One region of the Lysinibacillus sp. FSL R7-0073 genome, then DNA from elsewhere that is predicted to be linked to it. Evidence: riboswitches for the same ligand, from Rfam matches in the RefSeq annotation. Region 1 holds a riboswitch; each other region holds the start of a gene.
The links. A riboswitch is a leader RNA that binds a small molecule or an ion and turns the genes downstream of it on or off. The one in region 1 is predicted to bind cobalamin.

Region 1 (4,611 bases):
CCAATAAAAATTGTCAAGTTCATATACGTAAATGCCCCAATATGTGCTGGTAATATATGCGTTGCTGGCGCTATCGAAAGTAGGATGGATAGGAGACTTGTGAACAAGAAAAAGCCTGGTAGTAATAATAGCTTCGCATAGTATTTTATTGGAATTTTTGCGCCCCAAATGATAAAAGCACTCATTACAAAAAATGTAATGAGTGAAAGTCGCTCATCTCTCATAATAAGCGTGAATAAAAGCAGTCCTAATGAAAATATCATTTTTTCTAGCGGATGAACGAACGCTAACTTATTGAGATACGCATACTTATCAATGAATAACATATTCCTTAACCTTCTTTATGCTTGCCACGCATATAGCCAATAAAATAGCCGATAAAACCAGCACCAATAGCTGCTTGTAGCACGAATAATAAGCTTTCAATTTCACCACTAGGTGGTTCCCACAAACTATCAAACCATGGCTCATATTCTGCATTGATCTCACCAATGGCAGCTTCTGCTTCACCGTCTGCTCCACCAAATTCTGCTCCCTTTTGGACGAAGAGCGGAATAATGGCCAATAGCACCACTATTGCTAATAGTAATAAATTTCGTTTCATGTTAGTGCGCCTCCTTTGTAGAGAAAACACGTAAAGATTTTAATTCGCTAATATTATATTTTTTTAAGAAGTTCATGACAATAACTGTTAATATCCCTTCACTCACAGCTAATGGGATTTGTGTTAAGGCAAAAATACTTGCGAACTTTGTAAAGGAAGCCATAAAGCCTCCAACTTCAGATGGGAAGGCAAGTGCTAATTGAATGGAAGTCACCACATATGTACCTAAATCTCCAAGCATAGCCGCAAAGAAAACAGCTAATGAAAACGATAACCCCATTTTTTGCGCCCCTTTCAATACAAAGTAGGCGATAAACGGGCCTACAATAGCCATCGAAAATGCATTAGCCCCTAATGTTGTAATCCCACCATGTGCTAAAAGTAAAGATTGAAATAATAAAACAATTGTCCCGATGACACTCATCGCTAACGGTCCAAATAAGACTGTTCCGAGACCTACTCCTGTTGGATGTGAGCAACTCCCTGTAACTGAGGGGATTTTTAAGGCTGATAGGACAAAGGCGAACGCACCGGACAGCCCCAGAATCATTTTTGTTTCAGGGTTTTCTTCAATTGTTTTACGAATAGAGCGCAATCCTAAAATAATAAATGGGATGGAGATTACCCACCAAAAAATAGCCCATTCGATTGGTAAAAAACCTTCCATGATATGCATGGCGAAGGCACGCTTTGGCACCATTAAAAAAGCTAATAAAAAGTAACTAAGTTTCCACCAAGACAGCTTCAATTTTCTTCCTCCAAACTGTAAATAGATTTTTAGAATGTAGCGTGCGTAATAAAAAAAGCACTTCTCCGTTGTTGGAAAAGTGCATAGCTAAAAAAGCAAATAACATTCTCATCTGCTAAGCCGCACACCTATCCTCGTAGGTTGAAACGATCACATATTTTCGGCAGGTCTCCTGGCTCTAGTTCAACACTTTATAGGTCTTCCCATCCATTGGACAGTGACATTTTCTATAAAGCTCCCTATTACAGTGGCGGGACCGCGCCGGACTTAAACCGGCTTCCCTTTTAAGCAAAATGACGAGCATTTTACACCGAAAAATAGTAAGTTGTGAGATTTCACGACAAAGTGTATCACGAATTTCCATAAATATGCTATACTTTTTTTATAAAAAATTTAAAATAGAATATCAATGTAGAAAATTCTGATAACTAGTGTTTTTAGGATTAAAGGAAGCAAAGTCAATTTTTAAATAGCTTCTAACCCTCCTGTGAAATTGATAAATTTGTCATGATTTTTTAAAGAAATATTGAAATTTTAAAATAATAAGATATGATTAAGACAGTTTTCTATTATATATACGATTAAAAATTTCATATAAAACGTCGATAAGTGCTCGAAGAACTCGAGGTAATAGGGAAATTGGTGAAAGTCCAATACAGCCCCCGCTACTGTAATAGCTGATGAAATCGCAATGCCACCTGTGCAAACTAGGGAAGGTGCGACAGTAAAATGAAGCTTAAGTCAGGAAACCTGCTTATCAGATTGTGCATGCAAACTTTTCGGAGGGAGAAGTTGAAGCAAAAGCGAGGATCTTTCTTTCAATCTATTCGTTTTTATTTGGCTTCTACAAACCTTTACTCTTCGGGAGAGTAAAGGTTTTTTCTTTTTTCCAAAAGCAAATGAGGGGAGACATAAGATGACAACGTGGAATTTAGAGGGGATGAAAACACATCTCTTTATTTGCAATGGCAGTAGCTGTATGAACAAGGATGGGGAGGAAATTACCCAAGCTATACGAGATGAAATACAGCGAAACGCACTAGATAAAGAAATACATACGACTAGAACGCGCTGTAATGGACGGTGCAAAGATGCTTGTGTTGTTATTGCTTACCCCCAGGGGAATTGGTATCGTGTACCATCAACGGAGCATGCTAGAACACTTGTACAGGATTTGCATCATGAAACCTTATATAACGATCATGTTTTTACACTTCGGGAAGGGACATTACAGCGAACAGTGCAAACGACAGCCATTAAAGGGATTGAAAAGGTGAAAGAGGGGTAAAAACATGGCGCAAAAAGGGAAAATTTTCGTAGTAGGCTTTGGGCCTGGAGACTTTAAGCATATTACGACACGTGCAGTAGAGGCTTTACAACAAAGTGATATGATCATAGGCTATAAAACCTATGTTGAGCTGATTCAAGATTTAGTCAGCGCAAAATCCATTGTCAGTACAGGCATGACAGAAGAAGTATCACGTGCACAGGAGGCCGTTCGTCAAGCAGAGGCAGGAAGTACAGTTTCAGTCATTTCGAGTGGAGATGCGGGCGTTTATGGTATGGCGGGATTAGTTTATGAAGTATTAATTGAGCTAGGTTGGACAGAGGCAACTGGTATTGAAGTTGAGATTGTCCCAGGTATTTCAGCTATCAATTCATGTGCTAGTTTACTTGGTGCGCCGATCATGCATGATGCTTGTACCATTAGTTTAAGTGACCATCTCACTCCGTGGAATTTAATTGCGAAGCGTGTGGAAGCCGCAGCTATGGCCGATTTTGTTATTGCTTTATACAATCCTAAAAGTGGTCGCCGTACAAGACAAATTGTCGAAGCACAACGAATTCTTTTAGAATATCGTTCGCCTGACACACCAGTAGGACTTGTAAAAAGTGCCTATCGAGAACGTCAGGAAGTGACTATGACAACATTGGCAGAAATGTTGGAACATGATATCGGTATGCTGACAACCGTTATTATCGGAAACTCATCTACGTTTTTCTATGATAATAAAATGATTACACCGCGTGGCTACCAACGTAAATATACACTTGGCGAGGAAAAACAGCCGTTACGTCCACATCAACGTTTACGGGAAGAAAATGAGCCATGGGCGATGAATCAAGAGACAGGGACAGCACGAAATGACTTTGCGGCAGACCCTAATGCAGGGAGAATTAATAAACCCAGTATAGCCGTTATGCCAAAGCCGAAAAAAACAGCACTTGAAATGGCTACAGCGGCGCTTGCAATGGTAAAGGGAACAAGTGCTATAAAGGCTACTCCAAAGCTTGTACAACAAAAAATAGAATCAATTTTTGAATTAGCAGTGAGCCCTGGAGTGGCCAATAAATTCTTCACATCACAGCAAATGATGACGTTAGCAGAGGTCGTAGGGGAAGATGGTTCGATGGAATATACACCAGATCATCAAATCCATTTAAAAATACCTACAACAACGCCTGAACGTATCACTGAGAAGTTACAGGAAGTAGGCTTTTTATTAGCACCAATTGGTGATGTGTTATCGTTGAAGGCTTGTGATTTTTGCTACGGTGAAAAAGCAGATTCCATTCCATATGCGGAGGAAATCCAAGAAAAGCTCGGTGGTATGTCATTACCGAAAACGTTAAATATTGGCTTTAATGGCTGTGGGATGGCTTGTTATCGAGCCGTGTTTGATGATATTGGGATTGTTTATCGCAAAAGTAAATTTGATGTCTTTATTGGAGCGAAACCAGTCGGGCGTACGGCTCATGCAGCACAGCCTATTGTAGAAGGTTTGGAGCCTGAACAATTGATCCCTTTAATTACAGATATTATTGAAGAATATAAAGCCAATGCGCATCCAAACGAACGTTTATTTAAATACTTCAAGCGTGTGAAAAAGATAATGCATTTTACGTATCAAGATATGTCTTCCAAAATAAAAATAGAGCCAGCTCCGTGCGGCGACTAGTGAGGAGAAAAGAGATGAAAGCTATATTATTTGTTGGCCATGGGAGCCGTTTAGCAGCAGGAAATGATGAGGTACGTACATTTATCGAGCAAATGAAATCTCGCATTGATGAACAATATTTAGTGGAAACATGTTTCCTTGAATTTGCTTCTCCTAACATCGAAGAAGGTATTACAAACTGTGTGAAAAAGGGTGCTACAGAGGTACATGTGATCCCAATTATTTTACTTCATGCAGGTCATTCTAAGCTACATATTCCAGCAGAAATCGAGCATGCTCGTGAACATTATCCGAATATC
Region 2 (4,611 bases), 2.4 Mb from region 1:
TGCGGGTGCTATAGACGTGAGAGCGAAACATACTGATCGACAAGGAGAGCCTCGCCTTCAAAGGTATAATGCCTATGGCGAAGAGGTTTCAGAGGTATGGGTCAATGACGGCTACAAAAAAACAATCGAGGAGACATATAATACGGGGATTGTTGGCTATGTACATAAAGATATTCCCCAACTAGGTCACAAAGGGAATTATGTCTATAGTTTTGCACAAGGTTATTTACTGTCACATGCGGAGCCCGGTTTTTATTGCCCTGTGACGTTAACGATGGCCACTGCCTATTTATTAGACCATTATGCAGAGGAAGAAGTTAAGCAGCGCTTCTTACCGCATGTTTGTGCAACAGGCGATATGGAGCTATATGAGGGAGCCACTTTTTTAACAGAGCGACAAGGAGGCTCGGATGTTGGTGCGAATGTAGTAGAAGCAAAACTTGTGGGGAATGAATACCGCCTCTATGGTGAAAAGTATTTTGCCTCCAATGCAGGGATGTGTGGGGTTGCAATGGTATTGGCACGAATAGAGGGTGCACAAGCAGGCTCTAAAGGATTAACTCTATTTGCAGTTCCTTGGCGTAATGAAGATGGATCGGCTAACCATCTTCGTATTCGACGACTAAAGGATAAATTAGGTGTGAAAGCCGTTCCATCTGCTGAGGTTGAGTTTGATGGAGCACTTGCTTATGTAGTTGGTGATCAAAATAAAGGGATTTATTATATGCTGGAGGCGCTTAATTTATCAAGAATTTGTAATGCTGTGGCATCCATTGGTATTATGCGCCGTGGCTTCTTAGAGGCGAAGCACTATGTGTCAAATCGATATGCCTTTGGTAAACCTTTAACACAGTATCCTATGATCCAGGATACATTGGGTAAATATGCCGCTAAGCTGCACGTAGAAGTAGCCACGATTTTTGATCTTATTCAATTATACGATAAAGTGACAAGTGGTCAGGGAACAGAACAAGACATCATCATGAACCGTTTATATATTGCCATTATGAAAAAGGAAACGGCAGAGCAGGCGGTCCATTATGCAAGTGAAGCAATTGAGCTACATGGCGGGAATGGCTATATTGAGGACTTTGTAACACCACGCTTACTGAGAGATGCGCAAGTGTTGACGGTATGGGAGGGTACGGCTAATATACTAGCTTTGGAGCTTATTCGCTTAGTGGATAAATACAGGGCACATGAATTGTTTGTTCAAGAGATGAGCGAGCGATTAGAAGTATTAACAGACCATTCATTAGTGAAAATCGTTCAAGAGCAATTAACTAAACTATCGGCAACCTTACAAGTTTTTAGTGCGCTCGATGAAGCAACAAAAACGTTTGAAGCAAAGGATATTGCCAAAAAAATGGCTCAATTATATGAAAGTATCATAGCAGTTGAGTGGGCACAAAAATTTGGTGGGAAATATGAAAAACTAGCAGATGTTTATTTAGAGCAGACTTGGTCATTACGAACAATTGGTGCTCCGATGAAAACCGTACAGTATTTTGCTGAAATTGTCTAACAACCTTTGGAGTCGCCTTGATATAGAGGCGACTTTTTTTAATTTCATGTATAATAAAATCAACTGAATATTATAAAGGTTCTTTACTTATGTAAAGTGAAAAGGGAAATCGGTGTAACTCCGATGCGGTCCCGCCACTGTAAGTGTGAGTTTTTTCAAATGATGCCACTGAAGCTTTCGGGAAGGCTTGAAAAAATGTAATGAGCACAAGCCAGGAGACCTGCCTTTATAGCATAGACATGACAGCCTACGAGGATAGGATGGTGGATTTTGTATCAGTTTTTTGGTGCGATTTTGACCCCTCATCATTCGAAGATGAGGGGTCTTATTTTGATGAAGAATACTTCTAATACAGGAGCGCACAAATCAACGAAGGAGGATTCACATGAAGAAATTTTGGAAAATAGGGGTATCGGCATTTTTAACGATAGGGTTGCTAGCAGCTTGTGGACAAGAGGCAAAAAAAGACAATTCCACAACTACAGAGGAGCAAACACAACAAGAAACATCTAAGGCGGAAGAAGCAACATTCCCTATGACTATAACGGATGCTATTGGGAAGGATATTACACTAGAGGCTCCTCCTGAGAAAATAGTGTCACTTATTCCAAGTAATACAGAAATATTGTTTGGCCTAGGTTTAAAGGATGAAATAGTAGGGGTTACAGACAACGACGATTATCCACCAGAGGTAGCTGAAAAGGATAAGGTTGGTGGCATGGAGTACAATATTGAACAAATTATTGCCTTAAAGCCAGATATCGTTTTTGCACATGAATCTAGCATGTCTCTTTCGGAATCAGCCATAGCACAGCTTGAATCGGCGGGCGTGAAAGTATTTGTTGTAAAAAATGCCCAAGATTTTAATGAAACCTATACAACGATTGAACAGCTTGGGCGTGCCACAGGGAAATTACCAGAAGCTGAAAAAATCATTGCTGACATGAAAGCGAAAGTGGAAGAGGTACAGGCGAAAGTGAAAGACGTTGAACCTAAGAACGTTTTTGTAGAAGCCTCTGATGAACCTAATATTTATACAGCTGGACAAGGCACATTTATGAACGCAATGCTGGAGATGATCCATGCAAAAAATGTAGCAGCAGACGGTGATAATTGGTATGAAATTGGTGCAGAACAAATTATCACAAAAAATCCAGATGTCATCGTGGTGACATATAGTTATGTACCTGATATTTTAACAAAAATACCGAAGCGTGCTGGTTTCGATACAATAAATGCAGTGAAAAATAATGCTATTGTGCAAGTAGATGAAAGCATAACAAGCCGTCAGGGACCACGTTTAGCGGATGGCCTTGAGGAATTAGCAAAAGCTATCTACCCTGAGGTATTTAAGTGAAAAAAGTAGCAACAGCCTATGTATTAACATGTACGCTTCTTATCATTAGCATCTGGTGTGGCGTCGCTATAGGCTCTGTTCATATTCCGATAGAAGTGCTGTGGAATCAGTCAGTTGATGAAACAGCTGCCAATATCTTTTGGAAAATTCGCCTTCCCCGTGTGCTTTTAGCGGGGCTAGTAGGAGCTTCTCTCGCCATTGCGGGAGCGGCTTTCCAAGGCTTGCTCAAAAATCCATTAGCAGATCCATATACATTAGGTATTTCATCTGGTGCTTCTGTCGGCGCAGTCATGACAATCTTTTTTAGTATTTCTATACCTGTTGTAGGCTTGTATGCCTTACCTACCTTTAGCATGATAGGCGCGATCATTACAATGGTGATAGTGATGAGCTTTGCTAGAGTAGTGGACCGTTCTTTAAAGATGGAAACACTGATTTTAACAGGTGTTATCTTTAGTTCATTTTTAGGGTCGTTAATCTCGTTAATGATTGCTTTATCGGGAGAGGAACTGCGCCAAGTAATCGGCTGGCTACTCGGTTCTGTTTCTATGCGTGGCTGGCCGTATGTTCAAATGATTATCCCATTTGTCATTGGTGGTTCCCTTATGCTGTGGACTCAGAGACGTGAGCTTAATGTTTTGTTATATGGGGAAGAAAGAGCGAAGCATTTAGGTGTCAATGTAAAGCGAAGTAAGTATTTGATTTTAGTAGGTGGCTCCATGCTAACTGGAGCAGCAGTTGCTGTTTCAGGCACAATTGGCTTTGTAGGGTTAGTTGTACCACATATGACAAGAATGATTTGGGGTTCTGATCACCGTCATTTACTTCCTTTATCATTTTTTAATGGGGCAACATTACTTATTATTTGTGATTTAGTTGCAAGAACCATCATCTTGCCAAGGGAACTGCCCATTGGTGTCATTACTGCATTTATTGGAGCGCCTGTTTTTTCCTATATTTTTTATAAGCAACGAAGAGGCAAGGGGGTACGGGCGTGATTGTTGTTGAACATCTATCAGGTGGTTATGAAGACGTACCGATCGTCAAGGATATAAGCTTTACAGTTGAAAAAGGAAAGATTCTTGGCATTTTAGGGCCAAATGGTAGTGGGAAATCCACATTATTAAAGGTAATGAGTGGTATTCTACCAGCAATTGAGGGCACTATTTCTATTGATGGACAAAGCATTCTTTCCTACAATGCCCGTGCTTTAGCAAAAAAAATGGCTGTTTTACCACAGCTCCATGCGAACGCTTTCTCAAACAGTGTAAGAGAGGCTATTTCGCTTGGACGTTATCCACATCAAACAGGCTTTTTTTCAAGTTGGTCTGAGCAAGATGAACAAGCAGTTCAACATGCAATGCTGCAAACAGGCATAAAACGTTATGAGCATACACCGATGGAATTCTTATCGGGTGGTGAACAGCAAAGAGTTTTTGTTGCACAGGCTCTTGCTCAAACTGCGGAAATTTTACTGCTAGATGAGCCGACAAATCATTTAGACATTGCCCATCAGCGGCAAATTTTAGATATGGTGCGGAAGGAAGCTGTGGAGTGTGGTTTAACGGTAGTGATGGTATTACATGATATGAATTTAGCCTCTCTCTATTGTGATGAATTATTGCTCATGGAAAGTGGACAAATGAGAGCTTTCGGGGCACCACATGAAGTATTAATTGCTTCTCAGATCGAAGAAATTTATCAAGCACGAGTAGCTACTTATGCTCAT
Region 3 (4,611 bases), 1.3 Mb from region 1:
TGATTATATATTAAAACCTTTTGATGAGGAAGAGCTATTAGCACGTATACATGCTGTATTAAGGAGAACCAAGGTAGAAGACAAGGTGGTTGTCTTTGAGGGATTACGCTTAGATAAAGAATCCTTTGAATTATACTTTCAACAAGAGGCAATCCCATTAACACCAAAAGAATTTTCCATGATGTCCTTATTTCTAGATTATCAAAATAAAGTGTTTTCAAGAGAACATCTTATTAACACAGTTTGGGGATATCATGTAACCATTGAGGATCGTACTATCGATTCCCATGTCCGTAATTTACGTGAAAAATTAAGAAAAAGCGGTTTTCCTGCTGATGATTACTTGCAAACCGTTTGGGGAATAGGCTATAAATGGCATAAGTTTGCGGATCGAAAGCCTTTAGAACATAAAAACTAGAAAACAACCTCTGCCAAATATACTGGGAGAGGTTGTTCGGATTATTGCGCTGTTAACTCATCTTCTATTACCCATTTATGATTTTTCACTGCTTCACCATTTGTGGTAGAGATGTAATCAACCATATAAACAGTGGTTGGTACAGCTTCTTCAATACGGACGGTTGCGTTTTTCATGCCTTCCATATGAGTAGCAGTCGTTTTTACCTCTGTACCAGGGGACAGTGGCGCTTCTCCTACATCAATTAATTCTTCATGGATAATCCATTTATGATTCTCTACACGTTCGCTACCTGATGTTGGATCATAAGAAATTATATAGGCTGTAGTTTTATATGCACCAACAATCGTCGCTTCGGCACCCTTCATCCCTTCCATATGCTCGTCTGTAATCAAAGCGGTACTCCCGACCGGAAATGCTGGATCTTCAGCTTTTCTTAATGTAGCTGGTACTTCCGCTGAGCTAGAATGGTTCATTGTGGAGTGATCCATTTCTGTTTGCTGCTCAGTCTCAGGAGTATTTTCTGAAGTTGATGAAGGCTCTGTTTTATCTTCAGAACAAGCTGATAAAGTAAGTAAAGCAACTGCTGATAATAGTCCACCTGACCATCTTCGTTTGAATGTCATATGAGATCCTCCTTTCTATTTGCCCTTACTGTAACAAACAAATATGCAGAAATGATGGACATTAACTTTTACAAAAAACTTCTTTAGTCTATTGACTAAAGAAGTTGATGGAAGCGTTATTGAATGGGCATGATATTCAATGTTTTTTGTAATCGGTACGCTAAAATACCAGCGAAAATAGCTAAAATAATATCTTTTGGAAGTGGGGGGATCATCCAAAGCCAAGCTAATCTATAGGAAAAATCCTCTGGCGCACTGGCCCATAGTTTGTACGCAATAAACATCCAGTTTGTACCTACTAAATAATTGATAGCAGTTGCAATGAATGCGGCTAGAATATAGCTTTTCTTCGTACCACTTCGCTCTACCATTAATCCAGCAACAAATGCTGCTAAAATAAAGGTGATAATGAATCCAAATGTGGGACTTAATAGTTGACTGAACCCTCCACCAAAGCGAGCAAAGACAGGTGCTCCTGCTAATCCAATACACATATAGACTGTGCAGGCAAGCGCCCCCTTCCTACTACCTAAAATAAGTCCTGCTAAAATGGCAAAAAAGGTTTGTAGAGTAATCGGCACTCCTCCTACTATCATAAAGGGCACAAAGGAAGTTATATTGGCACCGATCATCATGAGGGTAGAAAATAATCCAATATATGCAATATCTACAGTCTTTAATTTTTGATGACTTTGTTCTGTTACTGTTGACATGATTTCACCTCTAATTTCAAAGTACTTATCGTTAGTGTAAAAAACTAAATTATTTGTGTCAACTTTATTTTAGTTTTAGGTTAACTAAAGTGTGCTGGAAATTCCTTGTAGACTAACTATCTATAAAAATGTATGATAGAATCGTCATAATTTTATAACTTTACATACTATTGGTGTGACATTTTAAACAATGTCGCTTAAAAGGGAAGTCGGTGGAAGTCCGACGCTGTCCCGCAACTGTAACGAGGAGTCCTATTATGTTTATTTGCCACTGTTAAAAATGGGAAGGCTATTTATAGGATGATGAAACGAAGCCAGGAGACCTGCCAATAAGTAATACCTGTAATGCCCACGAGGATGCAAGCAATTACGGACAATAGCTGGATTTTCTGACTTTGTTTATTCGAGGGTATTTTTGTGCGTTTTTTTGCATGAAATGCCCTTTTTTTATTGAGTGCCAACTGAAGTAAGATCATCTGACCTAAATTATGCAAAAGTATAATTAATTGCTTCATTCATCATCTTAGTAGGAGTTTAATGAATGAATAAAAAATTTATGTTATTTTCTTTAGTGCTTCTTTTAGTATTAATTGTATCTATGACATTTGCTGTAATGGTTGGATCTGTTTCTGTGACGCCATTATATGTATGGAAAGTAATTCTGTCGAAATTACCCTTTATACAACACACGATAGAGCAAGATTGGAGTCGCTCACAGGAAATTATTATTTGGCAAATAAGAGTACCCCGTGTCATCCTTGCGGCTATTGTAGGAGCGGGTTTAGCCATTGCAGGGGCAGCGATTCAGGCACTTGTAAGAAATTCCATTGCAGACCCATATATTTTAGGAATTTCTTCGGGAGCAGCCGTTGGAGCAACTTCTGTAATTATTTTAGGTGCTTTTTCATTTTTAGGTATTTACGCACTCTCTGTGTCAGCCTTTATAGGGTCTTTGCTCGCGATTGGGTTAGTGTTTTTCTTATCGCGCGTAGGTGGCAGGGTCTCGATTTTCCGCTTGTTATTGGCAGGGATGGCAGTTTCCTTTATATTAACAGCCATTTCTAATTTTATATTAATGATGTCAAAGCAAGAGGGGGCTTTAAAGGCGGTTATGTTTTGGATGCTAGGTAGCTTAGCGGGAGCAAAATGGAATAATATTATTATTCCGGCCGCCATCTTTTTCATTGTGTTCGGGCTTTTATGGCTATTCTATCGAAATTTAAATTTGCTATTACTGGGGGAAGAGGCTGCTGTAACATTAGGAGTCAATCTTCAACAATTTCGCATACAGCTCATTTTACTTGTCTCACTTTTAACGGGGGTACTTGTAGCAGTTAGCGGTTCTATCGGATTTGTGGGATTAATCATTCCGCATATAGTACGGTTAATTGTCGGCTCTAACTATAAATATGTAATACCGATCAGTGCTTTATTAGGAGGGATCTTCTTAGTTTGGGCAGATGCATTAGCTCGAATTATTATTGCTCCACAGGAAATGCCGATCGGTATTATTACAGCTTTCTGTGGGGGACCGTTTTTCATTTGGTTACTCCGTCGTAACAATTATTCTTTCGGTGAAGGAGATTAACTTCCATGACATTAGAAGCAAAACAAGTATCATTCTCCATTTACGATCAACGCATACTTCACGAGGTGAGTGTAAAAATAAGGGAAAAGCAATTTGTCGGGTTAATCGGCCCTAATGGTAGTGGGAAGTCGACTTTGCTTAAAAATATGTATCGACTTCTAAAACCTGAAAGTGGGACAGTTTTGTTAAATGAACAAGATATTTTAAAGCAGTCTAGTAAAGCTATTGCTAAAAATTTAGCCGTTGTTAGTCAAGAAACACCTGTATTATTTGATTTTACTGTTAACGATTTAGTCAGTATGGGAAGGACTCCACATAAAAAGCTATTAGAGCTTGATCAGGAACAAGATTTTCAAATTGTTAAAGATGCATTGAAGCAAACAGGTTTACTGCATCTAGCGAAACGAAGCTTTAGCTCACTTTCTGGTGGGGAAAAGAAGCGTGTCATGGTGGCAAGAGCACTCGCTCAGCAAGCACAGGTACTTATATTAGATGAACCAACAAATCATTTAGATATTCAACATCAACTTCAGCTGATGGACTTAATTCAAACTTTACATCTAACAGTAGTAGCCGCTCTACACGACTTGAATATCGCCGCCATGTACTGTGACCAAATTTATGTTTTACAGCGCGGACGCATTGTTTGCCATGGTACACCAGAAGAAGTACTTACACCATCATTGCTGCGAGAAGTATTTGGAGTATTTGCAGATATTCAAACACATTCACTGACAGGTAAACCGTATCTTACATATGTCCCTGAACAATTCGCAAGAGGGGTCCACCCTATTTAGTTTGCCTCGATCATTCAACTTCATCTAATAAAAAAGGGCGCCACTTCATTTAAGAGGGCGCCCTTTGTCATCTACTATTAAGATACTGCTTTTAAACCTGCAACTCCAATGATAATCGCAATAATACTGATGATTCGTGCGAGGTTTTTAGATTCCCCGAAGAATATAATATTGACAAGCACGGCACCTACAGTCCCAATACCAACCCAAACAACATAGGCGATGCTTAGCTGTAAATAGTCGAAGGAAGCATATAAAAGTGCAAAAGATAAACCAAAGCCTCCGACGTATAATAATAAATTTCGTACGGTTTTATGTTGACTATAAAAGCGTAAACCAATGACACCGACTATTTCCGCCAATGCTGCTAATAGAACGAATAACCAGCCCATTATGCATCCACTCCTTTTGTTGTACTAGGATTCTTCGATGGATTATCCGCCAATTTTAGGCCAATAACGCCCAACAC

Region 2: linked by a shared signal. The riboswitch ahead of MKY88_RS02750 (ABC transporter substrate-binding protein) and the one ahead of MKY88_RS14735 (energy-coupling factor ABC transporter permease) in region 1 are both predicted to bind cobalamin.
Region 3: linked by a shared signal. The riboswitch ahead of MKY88_RS21195 (FecCD family ABC transporter permease) and the one ahead of MKY88_RS14735 (energy-coupling factor ABC transporter permease) in region 1 are both predicted to bind cobalamin.

The regions. Positions count from the first base shown of each region.
Region 1 is NZ_JBBPAS010000001.1:2,957,652-2,962,262, reverse strand. Features, by position in the region: gene cbiQ (cobalt ECF transporter T component CbiQ) at 1-326, opposite strand, end outside; gene MKY88_RS14740 (energy-coupling factor ABC transporter substrate-binding protein) at 332-604, opposite strand; gene MKY88_RS14735 (energy-coupling factor ABC transporter permease) at 606-1,352, opposite strand; cobalamin riboswitch at 1,498-1,682, opposite strand; cobalamin riboswitch at 1,943-2,124, shown strand; gene MKY88_RS14730 ((2Fe-2S) ferredoxin domain-containing protein) at 2,269-2,640, shown strand; gene cobJ (precorrin-3B C(17)-methyltransferase) at 2,645-4,312, shown strand; gene MKY88_RS14720 (sirohydrochlorin chelatase) at 4,327-4,611, shown strand, end outside.
Region 2 is NZ_JBBPAS010000001.1:563,913-568,523, forward strand. Features, by position in the region: gene MKY88_RS02745 (acyl-CoA dehydrogenase family protein) at 1-1,525, shown strand, start outside; cobalamin riboswitch at 1,585-1,767, shown strand; gene MKY88_RS02750 (ABC transporter substrate-binding protein) at 1,911-2,882, shown strand; gene MKY88_RS02755 (FecCD family ABC transporter permease) at 2,879-3,880, shown strand; gene MKY88_RS02760 (adenosylcobinamide amidohydrolase) at 3,877-4,611, shown strand, end outside.
Region 3 is NZ_JBBPAS010000001.1:4,214,366-4,218,976, reverse strand. Features, by position in the region: gene MKY88_RS21210 (response regulator transcription factor) at 1-418, shown strand, start outside; gene MKY88_RS21205 (YdhK family protein) at 460-1,044, opposite strand; gene MKY88_RS21200 (biotin transporter BioY) at 1,161-1,757, opposite strand; cobalamin riboswitch at 1,912-2,102, shown strand; gene MKY88_RS21195 (FecCD family ABC transporter permease) at 2,299-3,345, shown strand; gene MKY88_RS21190 (ABC transporter ATP-binding protein) at 3,351-4,142, shown strand; gene MKY88_RS21185 (DMT family transporter) at 4,220-4,534, opposite strand; gene MKY88_RS21180 (DMT family transporter) at 4,534-4,611, opposite strand, start outside.